One region of the Nocardiopsis sp. TNDT3 genome, then DNA from elsewhere that is predicted to be linked to it. Evidence: predicted binding sites of a transcription regulator. Region 1 holds the regulator's gene; the other holds the start of a gene.
What was found. Region 1 encodes HrcA, which represses chaperone genes, less so after heat shock. Its sites were predicted from a motif close to TTGGCACTCTCNNNNNGAGAGTGCCAA; they were not measured.

Region 1 (9,444 bases):
AGGACGCCGAACACGATAGCGACGATCCAGATCAGGGCGACCAGGAGGGATCCGATCCAGGACAGCTCCGGGAAGAAGATACCCAGGCCGATGAAGGCCACCCACGCGAAGAGGTAGGGGATCAGCAGGGTGAGCTGGAAGTTGGCCGCCTCGGCCGCGTGGTGGCGGACGAACGGCGACTGGTTGCGCTTGGCGAAGTAGACGGCCAGAGGCGGAATCCAACCCAGGCAGGCGATCACGAAGCCCGACAGGTGGGCGAGCATGGCCACGAGCGTGCTGTTGTCGCCGCCCGGCGCGCCCTGCTGGGGCTGGCCAGGAACGCCCGGCTGCCCGTACGCCGCGGGGGCGCCCGGGTAGGGCTGCTGCTGGCCCGGGGCGGGCTGGCCGTAGACGCCCTGCTGGGGCTGGCCGTACTCGCCCTGCTGGGGCTGCTGGGGCTGCTGGGGCTGGCCGTAGGGCTGCTGACCGTACTCGGGCTGCGGGGCGTAGCCGGGCTGGGCGCCGGAGGGCTGGGCTCCCGGCGCCTGGGCGTAGCCCTGCTGTCCCTGGTCGGGCTGCGGGGCGTACGGGGACTGCGCGCCGGAGGGCTGGCCGTAGGCGGGCTGCGCCCCCGGGGTCTGGCCGTAGGCCGCCTGCTGCCCGTAGCCGGGCTGCTCGGGGGCGCCTTCCGGCGGTGCGAAACCGGGCTGCTGCTGTCCGGCCGGGGGCTGGCCGTACTCGCCCTGCTGGGGCTGGCCGTAGGGCTGCTGACCGTATTCGGGCTGCGGGGCGTAGCCGGGCTGGGCTCCAGGGGCCTGGCCGTACCCGGGCTGGGCGCCGGAGGGCTGCCCGTAACCCGGCTGGGCCCCCGAGGCCTGGCCGTAGCCCTGCTGCCCCTGCTCGAACTGCGGGGCGTACGGCGACTGCGCGCCCGAGGACTGACCGTAGGCGGGCTGGCCCTGACCGGGCTGGGGCGCGTACGGCGACGGGGCGCCGGGGGGCGGTGCGAAGTCGGGCTGCGCCCCCGGGGTCTGGCCGTAGCCCTGGTAGCCCTGGTAGCCCTGGTCGGGCTGCGGGGCGTACGGGGACTGCGCACCCGAGGGCGGCTGGCCGTGGTCCTGGTCGGGCTGCGGAGCGTAGGGCGGCTGCGCCCCGGACGGCTGCCCGTAGGAGGGCTGCTGGCCGGGTTCCGGCTGCGGGGGCCGCTGTCCGTACTCCTGCTGACCGTCCTGCCCGTGCTCCGGCTGCTGTCCCCGGTGGGGATCCTCCGGGGGCGGGGGGTTCGTCGGGGTCTGGCTCATGCTCTTCCTTGGCTCCGCTGATGAGAGGGAGGTTCTGTACTACCGTGCTGTACCGACGACCGCGCGGGCCGGAGGCGGGCGACCTCGGCACCGGACACGGGGACCGGCGCCTCGCCCAGGTCAAATCCTAGGTCCTACCGCTCCTCCCGCGCGCAGCGCTCGCTAGGGAGCGTCCGGGTGCGGCCCGGTGACGAAGTCGATCAGCTCCTCCACCCGGCCGAGCAGAGCCGGCTCCAGATCAGCATAGGTACGGACCGACCCCAGGATCCGGCGCCACGCCTCTCCCGTCTCCATCCGCCAGCCCAGGGCGCTCACGACCCCCTCCTTCCAGGGCACGCCGCGCGGCACCTCGGGCCATGCCCCGATCCCCACGGAACCCGGCCGCACCGCCTGCCAGACGTCGACGTAGGGGTGCCCGGCCACCAGCACGTGCTCGCCGCGCACCCGCTCGGCGATCCGCGTCTCCTTGGACCCCGGCACCAGGTGGTCCACCAGGACGCCCAGCCTCCTGCCGGGCCCGGGTGAGAACTCCGCCACGATCGAGGGCAGGTCGTCGACCCCCTCCAGGAACTCGACGGCCACCCCCTCCACGCGCAGGTCGTGGCCCCAGACCTTCTCCACCAGTTCGGCGTCGTGGACGCCCTCCACGTAGATCCGGCTCTCCCGGGCCGTGCGCGCCCGCGCGCCCGGTACCGCCACCGACCCGGAGGCGCTGCGCAGCGGCCCCCGTGGAGCGGCGGAGGGGCGCACGAGGGTCACCGGCTCGCCGTCGACCAGGAACGCGGCGGGGGCGAGGTCGAACACGCGGCGGCGGCCGTGCCGGTCCTCCAGCGTGACGGTGGCCTTGTCCCAGGCCATCACCGCCCCGCAGAACGCCTCCTCGGCGTCCTCCACGACCAGTTCCCTTTCCAGGGGCACCTCGCGGACCGCCTTCTTCTTCGGGCGGCGCCAGTCCCCGGCGAGCACGTCGCGGCCGTAACGGCCGGTTCCCTTGGTAGCCACGGTCGTGCAGTCTACTGGTGGCGCGCGCCGGCGCCCCGTCGGCCGCGGCGCGTGCCGCGTGCCCGGCGGGAGCAGGGGCGGCACGGCCGCGCCGCGGCTTCACCACCCGCGGGTAACCGTCAGGGTTTGCGGCCGGGCGTAGACTTAGCACTGAGGACCATGGAGTGCCAGGAGGTGGCGAGTGCTGGATGAGCGCAAGCTCGCGGTCCTGCGTGCCGTCGTCGAGGACTTCGTCAACACCAACGAGCCCGTGGGTTCCAAGGCCCTGGCCGACCGGCACCGGCTCGGAGTCTCCCCGGCGACCATCCGCAACGACATGGTCGCCCTCGAGGAGGACGGCTACATCGCGCAGCCGCACACCAGTGCCGGACGCGTTCCCACGGACAAGGGGTACCGGCTCTTCGTCGACCGGCTCTCCTCGGTCAAACCGCTCTCCAGCGCGGAGCGGCGCGCCATCGAGTCCTTCCTCACCGGCGCCGTGGACCTCGACGAGATCGTCGCCCGGACCGTGCGGCTCCTCGCGCAGCTCACCCGCCAGGTCGCGATCGTCCAGTACCCGTCGCTGACCCGCTCGTCGGTGCAGCACGTGGAACTGGTCCCCCTCGGGGGTCAGCGGATCATGATGGTCGTGATCACCAACACGGGCCGGGTCGAGCAGCGCGTCATCGACGGCCTGGGAGAGGTCCACGAGGCCGCCGTCAACGACCTGCGCGCGATGTTGAACCGGGCCATCGCCGGACGCCACCTCGGCGACGTGCCCGACGCGGTGGAGGACCTGCCTCCGCAGGTGGCGCCCGAACACCGCCAGATGGCGGTGTCGGTCCTCTCCGTCCTGCTGGAGAGCCTCGTCGAGCGGCACGAGGAGAAGATCGTCCTCGCGGGGACGGCCAACCTCGCCGCCGTCGACTTCGCCGCCAGCCTCAGGGACGTCCTGGAGGCACTGGAAGAGAACATGGTCCTCATCCGTTTGCTGGGAGAGGCCAAGGACCCGTCGATGCTCACGGTGCGCATCGGCGCGGAGAACTTCCACGAGGGCCTGAGGTCCACCTCCATCGTGTCGGCGGACTACGGTGTGGGAAACCAGTCGCTCGCCAAGATCGGTGTGGTGGGACCCACCCGGATGGACTATCCGGGGACGATGGGAGCAGTACGCGCCGTGGCTCGCTATGTCGGACAGATTTTGGCAGGACAGTAACCCAGTGGCCAGAGACTATTACCAGGTTCTCGGAGTGCGTCGCGACGCGTCCAAGGACGAGATCAAGAAGGCCTACCGGCGGCTCGCGCGCGAACTCCACCCGGACATCAATCCGGACCCCGCAACCCAGGAGCGCTTCAAGGAGGTGACCCAGGCCTACGAGGTCCTCTCCGACGAGAACAAGCGCCGGATGTTCGACATGGGCCAGGACCCCTACGCGCCCGGCGGCGGCGGGGCCGGGGGCTTCGGCGGCGCGGGCGGGTTCGCCTTCGACGACATCATGAACGCCTTCTTCGGCGGCGGCCAGCCCGGCGGGCGCGGCCCCCGGGAACGGGTCCGCCGCGGGCGCAGCATCAAGATCCGCGTCGAACTCGACCTGGTGGAGACCGCGTTCGGGGTCAGCAAGGAGATCACCTTCCCCACCGCCATCCTGTGCGAGACCTGCCAGGGCGAGGGGACGGCGGCCGGTTCGCACCGCACCACCTGTGAGATGTGCCACGGACAGGGCGAGGTCTCCCAGGTCACGCGGTCCTTCCTCGGCCAGGTCATGACCTCCCGCCCCTGCCCCCAGTGCTCGGGCCAGGGCTCGGTCATCACCAACCCCTGCGGCGACTGCGCGGGCGAGGGCCGGGTGCGCGAGAAGGTCACCCGCACCGTCAAGATCCCCGCGGGCGTCGACGACGGCACCCGCATCCAGCTCGCCGGGGAGGGCGAGGTCGGCCCCAACGGCGGACCGCGCGGCGACATCATCCTGGAGATCATCCAGCGCCCGCACCCCACCTTCGAACGCCGCGGCGACGACCTGCACTGCACGGTGACCGTCCCCATGACGGCCGCCGCGCTGGGCGCCTCCTTCGCCTTCGACACCCTCGACGGCACCGAGAACATCGACCTGCGCCCGGGCACCAACTCCGGCCACGTCATCACCCTCCCCAACAAGGGCGTCAGCCACCTCGACGGCGGCGGCCGGGGCGACCTGCGCATCCGCGTCGACGTGGAGACCCCGAGCAGGCTGGACGAGGAGCAGGAGGCCCTCCTGCGCAAGTTCGCCGAACTGCGCGGCGAGGACCAGACCCCGGGACGCTTCAGTCCCGGACACGGCGGGTTCTTCTCCAAGATCCGCGACGCCTTCGGCGCCAAGTGACGCCGCCGGTCTTCCTGGTCGAGGCCGCCGACCTGGCGGCCGACCGGGTGACGGTGGACGGCGCCGAGGGCCGCCACGCCGCCGTGGTGCGCCGCATCCGGGAGGGCGAGACCGTCGACCTCTCCGACGGACGCGGTCTGCGCGCCCGCTGCACGGTGACCGCCGTGGGCGGGGACCACATCGTCTGCGCGGTGGTGGAGCGCCGGGAGGAACCGGCGCCCCGCCCCCGCCTGACCGTGGTCCAGGCACTGCCCAAGGGCGACCGGGGCGAACTGGCCGTGGAGATGATGACCGAGGCCGGAGCGGACGCGGTCGTGCCCTGGGCGGCGGAGCGCTGCGTCACCCGCTGGAAGGGCGACCGCGCCGCCAAGGCGCTGGCCAAGTGGCGTGCGACCGCCCGCGAGGCGGCCAAGCAGGCCCGGCGTGCGCGGCTGCCCGAGGTGGCCGACCTCGCCGACCGCACCGCCGTGGTCGAACTGCTGGCGGGGGCGGACCTGGGCGTCGTGCTGCACGAGGACGGCGCCAGCCGCCTGTCACAGCTGGAACCGCCTGTCGGACAGGACGCCGACGTCGTCGTGGTGGTCGGTCCCGAGGGCGGCTTCTCCGACGCCGAGCTGGAGGCGTTCGACGCCGCGGGCGCGGTCCGGGCGCTGCTGGGGCCGAGCGTGCTGCGCACCTCCACCGCCGGGGTCGCCGCCCTGTCGGTGCTCCAGGCCCGCACCGGCCGCTGGTAGGGCGCACGGACCGACGCTGAACACACGGGAGGCGCCCGAACGCGTCCGGGCGCCCCCCGTGTGTCTGTGTCCAGCGGGTGACTCCTGCGCGGGACCGGCCCCGGCGTGTACGGGGACGGACCCTCCGTGAGGGGCGTGTCAGCTGCTGGGAGCCGTCTTGGCGCCGTTGTCGCCTCCGGTGGTGCCGGTGCCGCCCGTGCCGGTTCCGTCGCCTCCGGTCCCGCCGCCCTCGCCGCCGGTGCCGTCGCCGCCGGACGGCTCCTCACCACCGGTTCCGCCGCCGTCGCCGCCGCCCTCCTCGCCGGTGGACCCGTCGCCGGTGCCGCTGCTCGGCTCGTCGCTGGGCTCGCACTCCTCCTCGGAGGCGGCCTTCTCGCCCTTCTCCCCCTCGGAGCTGGACGGGGCCGGGGAGGCGGGCTCCTCGGGCGTCGGACACGTGGTGGCGGCCGTGACGCCCTCCTCGGAGGGAGCGGGCTCCTGCTCGTCGTCCTCCGGGGTGGGGGAGGAGGCCGGGTCGCGCGGCGGCTCCTCCTCCTGCTGGGTGGTGCCGTCCACGGAGCCGGTGGAGGGGTCCGGAGCGATCACACCGCCGCCCTCGCCCTCCTCCTCGGCGGGCGCGCCCTCGCGGTCGGCGCCCGCGGGGACGATCTCCAGCACGTGGTCGCGGACCTGGGGGCTGGAGATGACCACGGACCCGGCGATCAGGGCGGCTCCCGCCACCGCCACCGCCGGACGTAGCCAGGGCATACCGAACCAGGCCGAACCGCGGCTGCGCTCAGTGCGCTCACGGATCAGGTTCAACGCCTCGGGAGAGGTCGTGACCGTGTCGGCCTCGGCCTTGAGCAGGTGGCGCAGCTGCTCCTCGAACGGATCGTTCGTGGGGTTCGTGGGGCTGGTCATGTCGTTTGCTCCAGAACAGAGCGGAGCGCGGAGATACCGCGGGACGTGTGGCTCTTCACCGCGCCCCGGCTGATCCCCATGGCGTCCGCGATCTGTGCCTCGGACAGGTCGCCGTAGTACCGGAGCACGATGGCCTCTCGCTGACGGGTGGGTAGTTTGCGCAGGGCGCGGATGACGGCTTCGCGCTCCAACAGGCTCAGCGCGCCGTGTTCCGCGCTGGGGGCGTCGGGCAGGGCCTTGGGCGCGTGCTTCTCCACGACCGCCCTGTGGCGGAGTACGGACCGGGCCTTGTTCACCACGGCCTGGCGCAGGTAGGACAGGGCCTTGTTCGGGTCGCGCAGGCGGCGCCACGCTCCGTGCATGGCGACGAACGAGTCCTGGACGACCTCTTCCGCGGTCGCGTGGTCGCGGACCAGCAGGGCGGCGAGCCGAACGAGCGGACGGTAGTGCTCCCGGTAGAGCTCCGTCACGGCGTGGTCGGCGTCCCACTCCACCGAGAGCGGTGCCGTGGTGGCACCGGCCACCATGGTTTCTGTCGTCACATCAGTTCGACGCACACCCTTGTCGCGGGGTTTACGAAAGGGCATACCTCTTCTTTTCCAGGTAGACGTGCGTTTCAATCCGAACACGCGGGAATATGGCCGGGGCCGGACGGAGCCGACGACCTGACGCGCACGGGTGGAAAGCCTATCGCGCCCGGGGCGCCGGGCGTCGCCGAATCCGCTCGCCCACAGTGCCTCCCAAGCCCTCCGCCGCGGGCCCGCCCGACGGCGACCTGCGGCATCATGGTCCCGGACGAACCCGATACGGCGGCCCTTTCGGCGGTCGCGCAGACGCAAAAAAAGGTGAGCGATGGCCCAGGACGACTGTCTTTTCTGCAAGATCGTGAAGGGGGAGGTGCCCGCCGAGATCGTGCGCGAGAGCGAGCGCGCGGTCGCCTTCCGCGACATCAACCCCCAGGCGCCCACGCACGTGCTGGTCATCCCGCGCGAGCACCACCCCAACGCCGCCGAGGCCGCGGCGGCGGACACCGGCCTGCTCGACGAGGTCGTCCGGGTGGCGCACGAGGTGGCCGTGGACGAGGGCGTCGCCGACCAGGGCTACCGGCTGGTGTTCAACACCGGCAGCGGCGCCGGGCAGACGGTCTTCCACCTCCACGGGCACCTGCTCGGCGGCCGCGGGCTCAACTGGCCCCCCGGGTAGGAGGCGCGCGAACCGGTCCCGCGCGCGGACGCCGACGCCCCCGACCCCACTCCTCCCGCACGTTGTCCACAGGCGGAAATAACGGATCGAGTCGGGCGGAGGCGCCTTGGTAGACTCGTCGCTGTGGGCTTCGAGGGTTCGGTGTGACCATGGGGAACACCGGCGCGCAAGCTCCGACCGGGCGCCGTCCGCGGCGCCGGGACCGTCCACCAGGTGCGCCTCCCGCAGGGGTCGGGAAGGCGCCCGACCGAAGGGTAGGGACAGCGGCCGCACGGCCTCACCATGTCCGAGACAACGCACACGCACCCGCCACGGGACACCCAGGTCAAGGTCGTGGTGCCCGACGAGCACACGATGGTCAGCCTGCTGGGCTCCAGGGACGAACTCCTCAGGGCGTTGGAGCGGGCCTTCGACAGCGACATCCACGTGCGCGGCAACGAGTTCACCATCAGCGGCTCCCCGGAGGAGACCGCCGTCGTGGTCCGCCTCGTCGAGGAGCTGATCGAACTCGCCAAGAGCGGCACCCACGTCACCCCCGACACCATCGAACGCATGGTCCACATGCTGCGCTCGCCCGGTGCCGAGCGCCCCGCGGACGTGCTGACCACCAACATCCTGTCCAACCGCGGCAAGACCATCCGTCCCAAGACGCTCAACCAGAAGCGCTACGTCGACACCATCGACCAGCGCACGGTGGTGTTCGGCATCGGCCCCGCCGGTACCGGCAAGACGTACCTGGCCATGGCCAAGGCGGTCAAGGCGCTCCAGGACAAGGAAGTCAACCGGATCATCCTCACCCGCCCCGCGGTGGAGGCCGGTGAGCGGCTGGGCTTCCTGCCCGGCACCCTCTACGACAAGATCGACCCCTACCTGCGCCCGCTCTACGACGCCCTGCACGACATGCTCGACCCCGACTCCATCCCCAAGCTCATGGCGGCGGGGACCATCGAGGTCGCGCCGCTGGCGTACATGCGCGGCCGTACCCTGAACGACTCCTTCATCATCCTGGACGAGGCCCAGAACACCTCGCCCGAGCAGATGAAGATGTTCCTCACCAGGCTCGGGTTCGGCTCCAAGATCGTGGTCACCGGTGACGTGACCCAGGTCGACCTGCCCGGCGGGCAGACCAGCGGTCTGCGCACCATCGAGTCCATCCTGAGTGACATCGACGACATCGCCTTCTGCCGCCTGAGCAGTGAGGACGTCGTCCGGCACAAGCTGGTCGGCAAGATCGTGGACGCCTACGGGCGCTACGACGCCGCCCAGGGCGACGCCCGGGACGGCAGGGGGTCCGCCGGGGGCGGCCGCTCCCGCCGCGGGTCCGCGCGCCGCGTCGCCCCCGACACCCCGGCGGAGCCGGGGAGCGCCGGCGACGGGGAACAGGCAGACTGAGACAGGGGTGTTCCGCCGAGGGCCTTCGGACCCGACACGGCCCGAGGAACACGACCCCACGGCGTTCGAACCGGTGGGCCCGCCGCAGGCGGGTCCACCGGTTCGGTTGCCGAGGGCGCGCCGGACCGGCGCGCCGCACCACCGGCCGGGCACTCCGCCCGGCCCCGCGATCCCTAGGTAAGGCAGCCGCAACCATGAGTATCGACGTCGCCAACGAGTCCGGCGTCACCACCGTGGACGAGGAGAGGCTCTCCCGTCTGGCCCGTCACGTGCTCGACGCCATGCGCGTCCATCCGCTGGCCGAGCTGTCCGTCGTGCTCGTGGACGAGGAGCCGATGGCCGACCTGCACGTGCGGTGGATGGACGAGCCGGGCCCCACCGACGTGCTCTCCTTCCCGATGGACGAACTGCGCCCCGGCGGCCCCGGCCGCACGAGCGAGCCGGGCGTCCTGGGGGACGTGATCATCTGTCCGCAGGTCGCCGAGCGCCAGGCGGAGAAGGCCGGGCACGGCACCGAGGCGGAGATCGACCTGCTGTGCACGCACGGCATCCTGCACCTGCTGGGCTACGACCACGCCGAGCCCGAGGAGCACA
Region 2 (6,100 bases), on a different contig from region 1:
GCTCCACCAGCTCGGTCAGGCGGCGGTGCAGCTCGCTGACCTCCATGGTCTGCGGCAGCTGGTTGAGCCGCTGGTTGAGCGCCTCCAGCCGGTCGTCGAGGGCCTCCATACGGCCGTCCACGCCCTCGAAGTGCCCGCTGACGCCCTCGAACTGGCCCTCGACACCGTTGACCCGGCCGTCCAGGCCGTCCAGGCGGCCGTTGACGCCGTCCATGCGGCCGTCGATGCGGTCGAGCTTGCCCTCGACCCCCTCGAAGCTTCCCTCGAAGTGTCCCTCGAAGGTGTCGAAGCGGTCGGTGAGGCGGCCCAGCTCGTGGTCCACCTTGCCGGTGATCTGCGCCAGGTGGGTGTCGACCTTGCCGGTCAGGGCCTCGCGCTGGCGCTCCAGACGCTCGTCCAGCGCCGTCCGGTGCGCCTCCACCCGCTCGGTGAGCGACTCGGTCAGCGTCCGCGAACGCTCCTCGGACTCGGTGGCGAGCCGGTCGCTGTTCTCCTGGACGAACGTCCGCAGCTCGGCGAAGTCGGAGGTGACGCGCTCGGCGTCCTCGGCGATCCGGGCGCCCAGGGCGTCGGTGCGCTCGGTCACCGCCTCGCGCAGGCGCTCGGAGGCGGCCTCGGCCTGCTCCCGGGTCTCGGTGCGGCCCAGCTCCATCTGCTCGTTGAGCTCGGCCAGGCGCTGGCGCAGGTGGGTGCGCAGCTCGGTGAGCGACGACTCGTGGTCCTCGCGGAGCTTGGCGAGCGCGCCGGTGACGTCGGCGACCGCGGCGGTCGTCTCGGCGTTGTTCTCCTCGGCCTGGGTGCTGAGGTAGCCGACGCTCTCGGCCAGCTTGGCGGCGAGGGATTCGTGGCGCTCGGCGGAGGAGGTGGACAGGGCGCCCAGCTCCTCGGTCAGGGCGGCGGTGCGCTCGCCCAGCTCGCCGGTGTTCTCCTGAAGGCGCGACAGCAGCGTCTCGTGCTGCTCGGCGGTGCGCTCCTCCATCGAGGTGCGCAGACGCTCGGTGCGCTCCTCCACGAGCGTGCGCAGCTCGCCGTTGGCCTGCTCCGCCCTGGCGGCGGCCTCCTCGGCCTTGGCCTCGACGGTCTCGCCCAGCCGGGCGTCGGCCGCAGCCAGGGCCTCGCGGCTCTCGCTCACGACGGCGGTGAGGCTCTCGCGGCTCTCGTTGACGACGGCGGTGAGGCTCTCGCGGCTCGCGGCCACGGCCTCTGCCAGCTCGGTGCGGCCCTCGGCCAGGGCCTCGGAGATCTCGGTCCGCCCGCCGGCGAGCGCCTCGGCCAGTTCGGTGCGGCTCTCGCCGACCGCGGCGGTGAGGGCCTCGTGGCGGCTCTCCGCCGACTCCGAGAGCGCGGACAGCGACGCCTGCACGGCCTCGGTCCTGGCGGTCAGGGAGGCCAGCGCGGTGTCGAGCGCGTCCAGGCGGGCGCCGAAGGTCTCGCTCAGCCCGTCCAGGCGGGCGCCGAGGGTCTCTCCGAGTCCGTTCAGACGGGTGTCGAGGCTCTCGTCCAGCCCCGTCAGGCGCTCGCCCAGCTCGTTGACCTGCTCGGAGGTGCGGTTGCCCGTCTCCGCCATCCGCTGGAGGCGGGTGAGCGCGGTGTCCAGGTGACCGGCGATGCGGTGGGTGTCCGCGCGCAGGGGGGGCAGGTCCGAGAGGGGCTTGACCTGCTGGGCGACGACCTCGATGTGCTCGGCGAGGGTCTCCGCCCACTCCGGCGGCCGGGCGAGGAACTCGTCGACGCGGCCGTTGACCGTGGCGACCGACTCGGTGAGGGCGGTGAGCTCGCGCTCGCGCAGCTCGCGGAGCAGCCACTCCATGCCCTCCAGGCGCTGGCGCATCTCCTCGCTGACGGCGCCCTGCGACTTCTGCTCGGAGACGTGCTCCTGGGCGGCCTGGGAGAGCAGGTCACGCATGCGGTCGGAGATCCCCGCCTGACCTCCTCCGTTGAGGAAGTTGTGATTGGTCTGTTCCACCGAGGTGCTCCTTATTTTTCTGGCGCTCCCGTACCCGTCCGGGGGAGTGGACGGTGGGTTCCGGACGGCTCGGGTTCTCGATGGTCCCCGGGTGGGCGGTGTTTTTGCACCAGTACGGCCTCATCGTGACTGGAGTGTGACTGAGCGTATACACGCGAGGCAAGGCCTGTTCTTCTGCTGAACCGCGGGGGCGGGTCAACGATCACGGCCTTCCGGGTGAATCCATGAGAAGGGAAAGAATTCGCGCCGCCAGTTTAACGACACGCGCCGCTCCTCCCCCAGGGGACCGCCAAAGATCTGGGTGGGGAAGGTAACGATCTGGCCCGATGTCGTGATCCGCGGCCCCAGGGTGCACTCCAGCCACCTCGTCCACGGTTGTCCACAGGTGGGAACGTGTCCTTGCGGGCCGGTCGCGGGGAGGGGGACACTCGAACACGGGGGCGGCGCACTCACCCGACGGCGACGCGTGGCGCCCCCGAATCCAGCCTAGGCCGACGCCTCCACCGCCCGCCAGCCCCCGTCGGGCCTGTGGACACCGGCACGCGCTCCTCGCGAACGGTCCCCCACCGGCGTCACCATCGACGCCGACGGTGACGCCGGTGGCAGGAGCACCGGTGAAGGCGGCCCCGTACGCGCACCGGTGGCGGAACCCGCCGCCCGCACCGGTCGGCCCGCACCGGTCGGCCCGCTAACCCCGCCGCGGGTCGCCCACCTCGCGGCACAGCAGGCAGAAGGGCCGCTCGCCGATCCGCGTGAGCACGACCGTCACCGACTCCGGGCCGGAGGCGCGCAGGTCCCGGCGCAGCTTCTCGGTGTCCACCGCCGAACCCCGCTTCTTGACGGTCACCGTCCCCGCCCCGAGGCCGCGCACCGCCGAGCGCAGCCGCTTCAGCGAGAACGGCAGCACTTCCACCACCTCCAGCACCCGCCACAGCGGCGAGAGCACAGCGCTGTCCGCGGTGAAGTACGCGATCCGCTCGTCCAGCAGGGCGCCGTCCACCCGCGCCGCCGCCTCCGCCACCAGGTGCGAGCGCACCACGGCCGGGTCCGGGTCGTACAGGTAGCGCCGGGCCGACGCCACCGGGGCCGGGCCCAGACCGGGGTCGGCGTCCAGGTGCGCCACCGCGCCCTCACGGGCGAGCAGCCCCTCGCGCTCGTGCAGCACCGTCGCCCGGCGCCGCGGCCCGTCGGCCAGCGCGCCGAACCACAGGGCGGTCTCCTTCAGCTCCCCGTCCACCGAGATCCACTCGGCCGCCGCGTCCCCGGGCAGCGCCTCGTGCGGGACGCCCGGCGCGGCCTTGAGGCAGGCCGCCTGCGCCCCCGAGGCCAGGTCCACGGCCGTGTCCCACGGCGGGGAGTAGGCCGAGGGGTCGAACACCCGGCCGCGCCCGCCCCGCCGGGCGGGGTCGCAGAACAGCAGCGGGTACCGGCCGGGCGCGGTCGCGGAGGCGTCGCCCTCGCGGACCCGGGCCAGCCCGGACAGGCCCAGGGCCCCGATGTTGGCGCGGGCCACCGCGACCGTGAGGGGGTCGGCGTCCACGCCCTCGACCGGAACGCCGCGCGCGGCCAGGGCCAGCAGGTCCGCGCCGACCCCGCAGCACAGGTCGCCCGCGGCGGCGCCGTCCAGGCCCCGCCCCGACGACCCGGCCGAGCCGATCGCCCCGGCCATGCGCTCCGCGCGGTAGTCGGCCACCACGCGCCGGGTGGACTGCTCCAGCCCGTTGGGCGTGAAGAACATCCGCCGCGCGAGTTCGCCGAACTTGGCCCGCCCGCGTTCGCGCAGGGAGACCTGGGTCAGGACGGCGTTTACCAGCTCGGATACGGGTAGACCGGGGTCGAGGGCCGCCACGCGCGGATCACCGCGCAGCAGTGAGGCCGCGGCGAGCTGGTCCCCGGCGGCGGCCTTCGGGTCCACCCCCGCCAGGACCTCCCGGCCCGCGTCGGTGAGCAGGGCCTCGAAGGCGGGCAGGCGCATGGGTTCCCCCCGGGCGTCGAAGGAGCGGTGTTCGGACGCGACCGGGCCCCGCCCCGGAGGGAGCCCCCGGGGAAGTCCCCTGACCGGGGGTCACGGTCACATTTCCATTCTGGCACTCTCGGGGGTAGAGTGCTAACCGCGACGAGGCCGGTCTGGCACCCGCGACGACAGGCCGCCGTGGTCGCCCCTTTTTCGCAGTCGGTCCGTGCACCAGTGCGGGCCGAGATCAGTACACCGAAACCTTGAAGGGGGAGGTCACACCGTGTCGACCGCCACCAAGACCGTGCTGAAGCCGCTCGAGGACCGCGTCGTGGTCCGGACGCTGGAGGCCGAGCAGACCACCGCTTCCGGTCTGGTCATCCCGGACACCGCCAAGGAGAAGCCCCAGGAGGGCGAGGTCCTGGCCGTGGGCCCGGGCCGCTGGGACGACGAGGGCGAGAACCGCATCCCGCTGGACGTGAAGGTCGGCGATGTCGTCCTGTACAGCAAGTACGGCGGCACCGAGGTCAAGTACGACGGCGAGGAGTACCTGGTGCTCTCCGCCCGCGACCTTCTCGCTGTCGTCGAGAAGTAGGTCTCCGCGGGGCCCGCTCCATCGGGCCCGGAGCCATCCGCATCCCGCACCGGTCGGCGCACAGCCGGGCGGGCGGGATGCTCTCTTTCGACCAGCCTGAAGAGGAAGCACCCACATGCCGAAGATCCTGGAGTTCGAGGACGACGCCCGTCGCGCCCTCGAACGGGGCGTCGACCGCCTCGCCAACGCCGTCAAGGTGACGCTCGGCCCGCGCGGTCGCAACGTCGTCATCGACAAGAAGTTCGGCGCCCCCACCATCACGAACGACGGCGTGACCGTCGCCCGTGAGGTCGAGCTGGACGACCCCTACGAGAACCTGGGCGCCCAGCTGGTCAAGGAGGTCGCCACCAAGACCAACGACGCGGCCGGTGACGGCACCACCACCGCGACCGTCCTGGCCCAGGCCCTCGTCCGCGAGGGTCTGCGCAGCGTGGCCGCCGGCGCCTCCCCGATGTCCCTGAAGAAGGGCATCGACGCCGCCGCCGCCAAGGTGTCGGAGATCCTCCTGGAGCGCGCCCGCCCCGTCGAGGAGCGCGCGGACATCGCCTACGTCGCCACCAACTCCGCCCAGGACGCCCAGATCGGCGACCTGATCGCCGAGGCGTTCGACAAGGTCGGCAAGGACGGCGTCATCACGGTGGAGGAGGCCCCGACCTTCGGTCTGGACCTGGACTTCACCGAGGGCCTCCAGTTCGACAAGGGCTACGTCTCGCCCTACTTCGTCACCGACGGCGACCGCCAGGAGGCGGTGCTGGAGGACGCGCTGATCCTGATCAACCAGGGCAAGATCAGCAGCCTCAACGACCTGCTGCCCGTGCTGGAGAAGGTCGTCCAGAGCAAGAAGCCCCTGCTCATCATCGCCGAGGACATCGACGGTGACGCCCTGGGCGCCCTGGTGCTCAACAAGATCCGCGGCACCCTCAACGTCGCCGCCGTCAAGGCGCCCGGCTTCGGCGAGCGCCGCAAGGCCATGCTCCAGGACATCGCGGTCCTCACCGGCGGCCAGGTCGTCGCCGAGGAGGTCGGCCTGACCCTGGAGAACGTGGACCTCGACGCGCTGGGCGGCGCCCGCCGCGTCACGATCACCAAGGACGCCACCACCATCGTGGACGGCGCCGGGGAGCAGTCCGAGGTCGAGGACCGCGTCCGCCAGATCCGCAAGGAGATCGAGGCGAGCGACTCCGACTGGGACCGCGAGAAGCTCCAGGAGCGCCTGGCCAAGCTCGCGGGCGGTGTCTCCGTCCTGCGCGTGGGCGCCGCCACCGAGGTGGAGCTCAAGGAGAAGAAGCACCGCCTGGAGGACGCCATCTCGGCGACCCGCGCGGCCATCGAGGAGGGCATCGTCGCCGGCGGCGGCGCCTCGCTGGTGCACGCTTCCAAGGCGCTGGACTCGGACGACCTCGGCCTGACGGGCGACGAGGCCACCGGTGTGGCGATCGTGCGCCGCGCCCTGGTCGAGCCCGCCCGGTGGATCGCGGAGAACGCGGGCGCCGAGGGCTACGTGGTCACCCACCGCGTGTCGGAGCTGGAGGTCGGCCACGGCTACAACGCCGCGACCGGCACCTACGGCGACCTGACCTCGCAG

Region 2: a site for HrcA is predicted at 4,051-4,077, ahead of groES (co-chaperone GroES). Genes of this name have one in related genera too.

Annotation. Positions count from the first base shown of each region.
Region 1 covers NZ_QPFC01000229.1:783-10,226, forward strand. Annotated here, with positions in the region: gene DQW06_RS06270 (DUF4870 domain-containing protein) at 1-263, opposite strand, end outside; gene DQW06_RS06275 (DUF3097 domain-containing protein) at 1,443-2,282, opposite strand; gene hrcA (heat-inducible transcriptional repressor HrcA) at 2,464-3,477, shown strand; gene dnaJ (molecular chaperone DnaJ) at 3,482-4,621, shown strand; gene DQW06_RS06290 (16S rRNA (uracil(1498)-N(3))-methyltransferase) at 4,618-5,355, shown strand; gene DQW06_RS06295 (hypothetical protein) at 5,494-6,255, opposite strand; gene DQW06_RS06300 (SigE family RNA polymerase sigma factor) at 6,252-6,782, opposite strand; gene DQW06_RS06305 (histidine triad nucleotide-binding protein) at 7,108-7,458, shown strand; gene DQW06_RS06310 (PhoH family protein) at 7,741-8,850, shown strand; gene ybeY (rRNA maturation RNase YbeY) at 9,045-9,444, shown strand, end outside.
Region 2 covers NZ_QPFC01000277.1:349-6,448, forward strand. Annotated here, with positions in the region: gene DQW06_RS07520 (hypothetical protein) at 1-1,966, opposite strand, end outside; gene DQW06_RS07525 (class I SAM-dependent methyltransferase) at 2,655-3,941, opposite strand; gene groES (co-chaperone GroES) at 4,204-4,515, shown strand; gene groL (chaperonin GroEL) at 4,631-6,100, shown strand, end outside.